2 linked regions of the Sinorhizobium fredii NGR234 genome follow. Each later gene encodes a partner of the first gene's protein in a complex. Links are inferred from orthologs where the notes say so. Each region holds a gene or a part of one and is shown in the gene's direction. Other genes may lie near its edges.

Region 1 (3,528 bases):
GGTCGCGGTCTCGCAGTTGCGCCAGACGATCGAAAAGGTCGCCCCGACCAACAGCCGCATCATGATCCAGGGACCCTCCGGCTCCGGCAAGGAACTGGTGGCGCGCATGATCCATCGCAAATCGACGCGCGCGACCGGCCCCTTCGTGGCCTTGAATGCGGCCGCCATCACGCCGGACCGCATGGAAATTGCGCTCTTCGGCACCGAGGGCACGTCCGGTCAGCCGCGGCGCACCGGTGCGCTGGAAGAAGCCCATGGCGGCATACTCTATCTCGACGAGGTCGGCGAAATGCCGCGCGAGACGCAGAACAAGATCCTGCGCGTGCTCGTCGATCAGCAGTTCGAGCGTGTCGGTGGTTCGAAGCGCGTCAAGGTGGATGTCCGCATCATTTCCTCGACCGCCTACAACCTCGAAAGCATGATCGCGGATGGCCTCTTCCGGGAGGATCTGTACCACCGGCTGGCCGTCATCCCGGTGCGCGTTCCGGCGCTGGCGGAGCGACGGGAAGATATCCCCTTCCTGGTCGACATGTTCATGCGCCAGGTGAGCGAACACGCCGGCATCCGTCCACGCAAGATCGGCGAAGATGCACTCGCGGTGCTCCAGGCACATGACTGGCCCGGCAATATCCGGCAGTTGCGCAACAACATCGAACGCCTGATGATCCTTGCCCGCAGCGACGGGCCGGATACGCCGATCAGCGCCGACATGCTGCCGAGTGAGGTGGGCGACACGCTGCCGAAGATTTCCGCCAAGGGCGACCAGCACATCATGACGCTGCCGCTGCGCGAGGCTCGCGAAATGTTCGAGCGGGACTATCTGATTGCCCAGATCAATCGCTTCGGCGGAAACATTTCACGCACGGCGGAATTCGTCGGCATGGAGCGCTCGGCCCTGCACCGCAAGCTGAAATCGCTGGGCGTCTAGGAATCTCCATGCCGAGAACCGCCTATGTGAACGGCGCCTATGTGCCGCACTCCGAAGCTGCAATCCATGTAGAAGATCGCGGCTTCCAGTTTGCCGATGGCGTCTACGAGGTCTGCGAAGTGCGTCACGGCGTTATCGTCGATCTCAGCCGCCACCTCGACCGCCTCGACCGGTCGCTCAGCGAACTCAGGATAAGCTGGCCGATGAGCCGGGCGGCGCTCATCCACATCATCCGCGAAGTGCTGCGCCGCAACCGGGTCAGCAATGGGCTCTTCTATCTTCAGGTGACGCGCGGGGTCGCCCGGCGCGATCACGTCTTTCCGGCGAAGGGCACGCCGCCATCGATCGTCGTCACGGCCAAGCGGACGGATGCCGCCGCGATCGCTCGGAAAAATGCCGTAGGCATCGCCGCGATAACCGTACCGGAGAACCGCTGGGACCGGGTCGATATCAAAACGGTGGGGCTTCTCCCGAATGTTCTCGCCCGCCAGAGGGCGAAGGAACTCGGCGCGCAGGAGGCGATCTTCGTCGATGCGGACGGCATGGTCAAAGAAGGGGCGGCGACCAATGTGTGGATCGTCGACGGTGAGGGAATGCTGCGCACCCGCCCGGCCGAACATGGCATCCTGCGCGGCATCACGCGCACGACGCTGATGGACGTGGCGAAGCCGCTCGGCTTGACGATCGAGGAGAGAGCCTTTTCCGTCGAGGAGATGCTCGGCGCCCGGGAGGTGTTCGTCACGGCCGCGACGAGCATCTGCTTTCCGGTCGTTTCGATCGATGGAAAGACGATCGGCAACGGCCATCCGGGAAGCATAGCACAGAATATTCGTGAAGCCTTTTTCGACGTTGCGGAAAAGACGGCGATTTGATACCAAACTTCAAGAGGTGTCGGGGGAAGGCTTCTGTGACACTTCGGATCGCAAATTTGACAAAATGCACCGGCGCCAAAGCCGGCAAATAAGAAAGAAGCGGCGCGATGGCGGAACGTTCTCAAAACTTGCAGGATCTTTTTCTTAATACGGTTCGCAAGCAAAAGATTTCATTGACCATTTTCCTTATCAATGGCGTGAAGCTGACGGGTGTTGTGACATCTTTTGACAATTTCTGTGTCCTGTTGCGCCGTGACGGCCATTCTCAGCTCGTCTACAAGCACGCCATCTCGACCATCATGCCGGGCCAGCCCCTGCAAATGTTCGAGAATGAGGAAGCGGCATCCTGACGGGACCTGAGGATCATTACCAAACGCAATTCGAAATCGCCGTCGTCGATCATTCCGGAGCTTGAGAAGCGCCGCGACGACATGCGCGCGGTCGTTGTCGTGCCGGTCCTGAAGAGGACGGGCAAGCCGGCTGCTGAGTTGACTGCCGCGAGCGGGCGCTCCGACGAAAGCCGGCTGGAAGAGGCGACCGGCCTTGCGCTCGCCATCGATCTCGACGTCGTGCACGGCACGGTCGTTCCCGTCGCGCAGCCGAAACCCGGCACGTTGCTCGGCAGCGGCAAGATCGAGGAGATCGGCCACATCCTGAACGAGAAGGATGCGGGCCTCGTCATCGTCGACCACCCGCTGACGCCGGTGCAGCAGCGCAATCTCGAGAAAGAGTGGAACGCCAAGGTCATCGACCGCACCGGCCTCATTCTGGAGATTTTCGGCCGGCGGGCCTCCACCAAGGAAGGCACGCTTCAGGTCGATCTCGCGCACCTCAACTATCAGAAGGGCCGGCTGGTTCGAAGCTGGACCCACCTCGAGCGCCAGCGCGGCGGTGCGGGCTTCATGGGCGGCCCGGGCGAAACCCAGATCGAGGCCGACCGCCGTCTTCTGCAGGAGAGGATCGTGCGGCTGGAGCGCGAACTGGAACAGGTGCGGCGGACGCGCCAGCTGCATCGTTCGAAGCGCAAGAAGGTGCCGCACCCGATCGTCGCGCTGGTCGGCTACACCAACGCCGGCAAATCGACGCTCTTCAACCGCATGACCGGTGCCGGCGTGCTGGCCGAGGACATGCTCTTTGCGACGCTCGATCCGACGCTCCGGCGGCTGAAGCTGCCGCATGGCCGGATGGTCATTCTGTCCGATACGGTCGGCTTCATCTCCGACCTGCCGACCCACCTCGTCGCGGCCTTCCGCGCGACGCTAGAGGAGGTGCTCGAAGCCGACTTGATTCTCCACGTGCGAGATCTCTCCGACCCGGACAATCAGGCGCAGGCGAGCGACGTGCTGCGCATCCTTGCCGATCTCGGCATCGACGAGAAGGAAGGTTCCGAGCGCATCGTCGAGGTCTGGAACAAGATCGACAGGCTTGCGCCTGAAGTGCGCGAGGCGCTCGTGAAGAAAGCGGCGAGCGCCGACAACACCGTCGCCGTATCGGCGATTACCGGCGAAGGCGTTGACGATCTGCTCGGCGAGATCGGCGGACGGCTGTCCGGTGTCATGACCGAGTGCACTGTCGCGCTGGGATTGGACCAGCTGCAGCTCCTGCCCTGGATCTATGAGCACGCGATCGTCGATGGCCGCGACGATCTCGAAGACGGAAGGATCAGCCTCGACCTGCGCTTGACCGAGGCCGAGGCCGCCGAGCTCGAAAGGCGGCTGGGCAACGGCC
Region 2 (4,226 bases), on another replicon or contig:
GAGCCCGCAACATCGGCTAGCCCGCCGGTCTTCACCAAGGGGAAAATCTCAGCCGTAACGGAGAGAACGTTCATCGATTGTTTTCCGGAAATTTTATGTTGGCCGCTGCCAGCCAATCGCCGCCCCACTTTGCACTCCTTCAACACAAACCGCGTGCGCAAAGTTCCGTCCCGGAAGCGAAATTTTTATGACGGCCGCCGCGGGAAGATTTTTCACCGGCCCAATGTCGCCAACGACCTCAACACCGGTCCGCTTTGAGAGTACAATCCAAGCCGGTCGCGCGCTCGTTCCATGTGCCAACATGAAGGAGACAGGTGATGACTTTCAGCCTGATGAGCCCAGCCTTCGCCGAAGGCCAGCCGATCCCCAAGAAATATACGCGCTTCGGCGAGAACATTTTCCCGCCGCTGAAATGGACGGGTACACCCGACGGAACGCAGAGCTTCGCATTGATCGTCGAAGATCCGGACGCCGTACGGGGCGTGTTTCGGCACTGTGCGATCGTCAACATTCCCGGCAGCTGGACGGAGCTTGCTGAAGCCGTCGATACCGGGCCGGAACATGCCATCAAGTTCATCAGGAATGACTTCGGCAACGCCCGCTATGACGGGCCGCAACCGCCGGCGGGAACGGGCGTTCATCATTATCACTTCAAGCTCGCCGCGCTGAACATCCGCAACATCTCGCTGCCTGACGATATCGGCGCAGTGCATGCCTTTGCCGAGGCCGGCAAGCACCGGATCGCAGAAGCCACGCTCATCGGTACCTATCGCGGTTGACGCGTCGCAACGCCGTCGGACCATCCAAGCTTCGAAAATTCGGCGTCGGGGGGAACCAACTTCGGCGGCCAAGGTTTCGTGCCCGTTCCTTCCTCGCTCAAGGAGTGCTGCAATGGCCAAGAAACCCTCTGCGCCGAACACTGCGAAGCCAGCCACCATTCATGACCAGAAAGCGACCCGCGGAAACGGCGGGGAACTTCACCAGACTGCCGAAGGGGATACTCCGGTCTTGACGACGGCCCAGGGCGGACCGGTGGCCGACGACCAGAACAGCCTGCGGGCCGGCGAGCGCGGCCCGACATTGATCGAGGACTTCCACTTTCGCGAAAAGATCTTTCATTTCGACCACGAGCGCATTCCGGAGCGCGTGGTACATGCACGCGGCTACGGCGCCCATGGTTTTTTCGAGACCTACGAGTCGCTCGCCGCCTATACGCGGGCGGACCTGTTCCAGCGGGCAGGCGAACAGACGCCGGCTTTCGTGCGCTTCTCGACGGTGGCCGGCAGCAAGGGGTCCTTCGACCTTGCGCGCGACGTGCGCGGTTTCGCGGTCAAGATATACACCAAGGAGGGCAATTGGGACCTCGTCGGCAACAACATCCCGGTTTTCTTCATTCAGGACGCCATCAAGTTTCCGGACGTCATTCATTCGGTGAAACCTGAGCCCGATCGGGAGTTTCCCCAAGCCCAATCGGCGCACGACAATTTCTGGGATTTCATCAGCCTGACGCCTGAGAGCATGCACATGGTGATGTGGGTCATGTCCGACCGGGCGATCCCCCGTTCGTTCCGCTTCATGGAGGGCTTCGGCGTTCACACCTTCCGCTTCGTCAATGCCAAGGATGAGTCCACTTTCGTCAAGTTCCACTGGAAGCCGAAGCTCGGGCTCCAGTCCGTCGCCTGGAACGAGGCCGTGAAGATCAACGGTGCGGATCCCGACTTCCACCGCCGCGATCTCTGGCAGGCCATCCAGTCCGGCAATTTCCCGGAGTGGGAGCTGCATGTCCAGCTCTTCGACCAGGACTTCGCCGACAGCTTCGACTTCGATATTCTCGATCCGACCAAGATCATTCCGGAGGAGATCCTGCCGACGAAAGCGGTGGGGCGGCTGGTACTCGATCGCATGCCGGACAATTTCTTCGCCGAGACCGAACAGGTCGCGTTCATGACGCAGAACGTGCCGCCGGGTATCGATTTCAGCGACGATCCTCTGCTGCAGGGACGCAACTTCTCCTATCTGGACACGCAGCTGAAGCGGCTCGGTAGCCCGAATTTCACGCATCTGCCGATCAACGCGCCCAAATGCCCCTTCCAGCACTTCCAGCAGGATGGCCATATGGCGATGCGCAATCCGGTCGGGCGGGTAAACTACCAGCCGAATTCCTGGGGCGAGGGGCCGCGCGAGTCGCCTATGAAAGGCTTTCGCCATTTCGCGTCGCAAGAGCAGGGGCCGAAGCTGCGCATTCGAGCGGAGAGCTTCGCGGATCATTACAGTCAAGCCCGCCAGTTCTTCATCAGCCAGACTCCGCCAGAGCAGCGCCATATCGCCGATGCCCTGACCTTCGAATTGAGCAAGGTTGAGATGCCGGTGATCCGCGAACGCATGGTCGCCCATCTGCTGAATATAGACGAGACACTTGGCAAGAAGGTTGGTCATGCCCTCGGCTTGCAGACGATGCCAAAGCCTGCCGAGGCCGCCGTCGCGACCCGACAAGACCTCGACCCGTCGCCGGCGCTGAGCATCATTCAGCGGGGCCCGAAGCGCTTCGAAGGTCGCAAGCTCGGAATTCTGGCGACGGACGGTGCCGATGCCGCGCTGCTCGATGCCTTGACTGCTGCAGTGACGGAGCAAAAGGCAGCCTTCGAGCTGATCGCCCCGAAAGTCGGCGGCTTCACCGCTTCGGACGGCAGGTGGGTTGCAGCCCACCAGATGCTCGACGGCGGGCCCTCCGTACTCTACGACGCGGTGGTGCTTCTGCCTTCAGCAGACGGCGTCAACGATCTGATCGACGTCGCGACCGCCCGTGACTTCGTGGCCGACGCCTTCGCCCACTGCAAATTCATCGGCTACTGCGCAGCCGCGCTGCCTCTCATGCAGAGAGCGGGCATTGCCGAGTCTCTCGACGAGGGAACGATCGAACTCACAGAGGCCGCGAGTATCGCCTCCTTCGTCAAGGAACTGGGCAAGTTGCGTGTCTGGGCCAGAGAGCCGGCGGTGAAGCTGAAATAGTCCGGGCCGCCAAGGGAGTGGAGGATGCCGTCACCCGCGCATCGAAAGCCGATCAAGGACGCTGGATCGTCTCGCCTGACCGGAAAGCCGAAGGTGGCGAACGATGCGGAATCTGGCGGCGGCTTCGCGCTGCCCGTCAGCACGGCGCCGATGGAAGCACGCTCCGCCGCGGAGCTTCCAAGCGACGGGGCATGGCAGTATGAGCCGAAATGGGACGGCTTCCGCTGCCTTGCCTTCAAATCCGGCGAGGAGGTCGATCTCCGGGCCAAATCCGGCAAGCCTCTCGGTCGGTTCTTCCCGGAGGTTCTCTCGCTGCTGCGCAACCTGGACGCCGTCCAGTTCGTCGTCGACGGCGAACTGGTGATCGAAGTCGAAGGGCGACTTTCCTTCGACGCCCTGCAGATGCGCCTGCATCCGGCGGCAAGCCGCGTTCAGAAACTCTCGCAGCAAACGCCTGCACGCCTCGTCCTGTTCGACATATTGGTCGACGCGAAGGGTGCCGTCCTGACCGACAAGCCTCTTGCCGTCCGGAGAGCGGCACTCGAAGCCTTTGCCTCCGAGAACGCCATCCAGGATAAACTCGAGCTTTCGCCTTTCACGCTCGATCGCAAGGAGGCGGAGCAATGGCTCGCCTCGTGGGAAGCAGGCGCCACCGATGGGGTCGTCGCCAAGCGGCGCGACGGCCGCTACGAGTGCGGTGAGCGGGCGATGGTGAAGGTCAAACGCCTGAAGACGGCCGATTGTGTTGTCGGCGGCTTCCGTTACGAGAGCGACAGCGACAAGGTCGGTTCCCTCCTGCTCGGCCTCTACGACATGGACGGCACTCTCGACCACGTCGGTTTTACTGCGACGATTTCCGACAAGGAACGTCCCGCATTGACGCGTCGGCTCGAGGCTTTGCGGGAGCCGCCCGGCTTCACCGGTAAGGCGCCTGGCGGCCCGAGCCGCTGGAGCACGGAGCGCAGCGGCGAATGGCAACCGGTCCGTCCTGAGTTGGTCGTCGAGGTGAGATTCGACCACGTCAGCAGCCGTCGCTTTCGCCATGGCACGAAACTGATGCGCTGGCGTCCCGACAAGGATCCGCGCCAATGCACCTATGAGCAGATCGAGCCGCGGTGAAGGCTAAAACTTGCGGCTGACGAACGGCGAGTCTTTCAGCCCGAACCGCCAGGGCTGTTCGACGGCCTTGGAAATCCCGACGCGGAAGCCGGAAGAGA

The links. Proteins that work in one complex are often made in the same cells at the same time.
Region 2: the proteins of hfq (region 1) and NGR_RS05235 are in contact, whole or in part, in a crystal structure (PDB 3VU3), measured with the Escherichia coli proteins. The link is inferred for Sinorhizobium fredii NGR234 from one-to-one orthologs.

Annotation. Positions count from the first base shown.
Region 1 is NC_012587.1:1,340,737-1,344,264, forward strand. What follows is about bases 693-3,528. They hold hfq (RNA chaperone Hfq), read left to right. Parts: upstream 693-1,907; coding sequence 1,908-2,150; downstream 2,151-3,528. Other genes in these bases: ntrX (two-component system response regulator NtrX), read left to right, coding at 693-928; NGR_RS17775 (D-amino-acid transaminase), read left to right, coding at 937-1,800; hflX (GTPase HflX), read left to right, coding at 2,232-3,528. In the rest of the region: more of ntrX, read left to right, coding at 1-692. UniProt on the Escherichia coli protein: RNA chaperone that binds small regulatory RNA (sRNAs) and mRNAs to facilitate mRNA translational regulation in response to envelope stress, environmental stress and changes in metabolite concentrations.
Region 2 is NC_012586.1:1,061,807-1,066,032, forward strand. The notes cover bases 518-3,450. They hold NGR_RS05235 (catalase), read left to right. Parts: upstream 518-891; coding sequence 892-3,009; downstream 3,010-3,450. Other genes in these bases: NGR_RS05230 (YbhB/YbcL family Raf kinase inhibitor-like protein), read left to right, coding at 518-779; NGR_RS05240 (ATP-dependent DNA ligase), read left to right, coding at 3,034-3,450. Outside these bases: glycogen synthase GlgA, read right to left, coding at 1-74; more of NGR_RS05230, read left to right, coding at 318-517; more of NGR_RS05240, read left to right, coding at 3,451-4,128.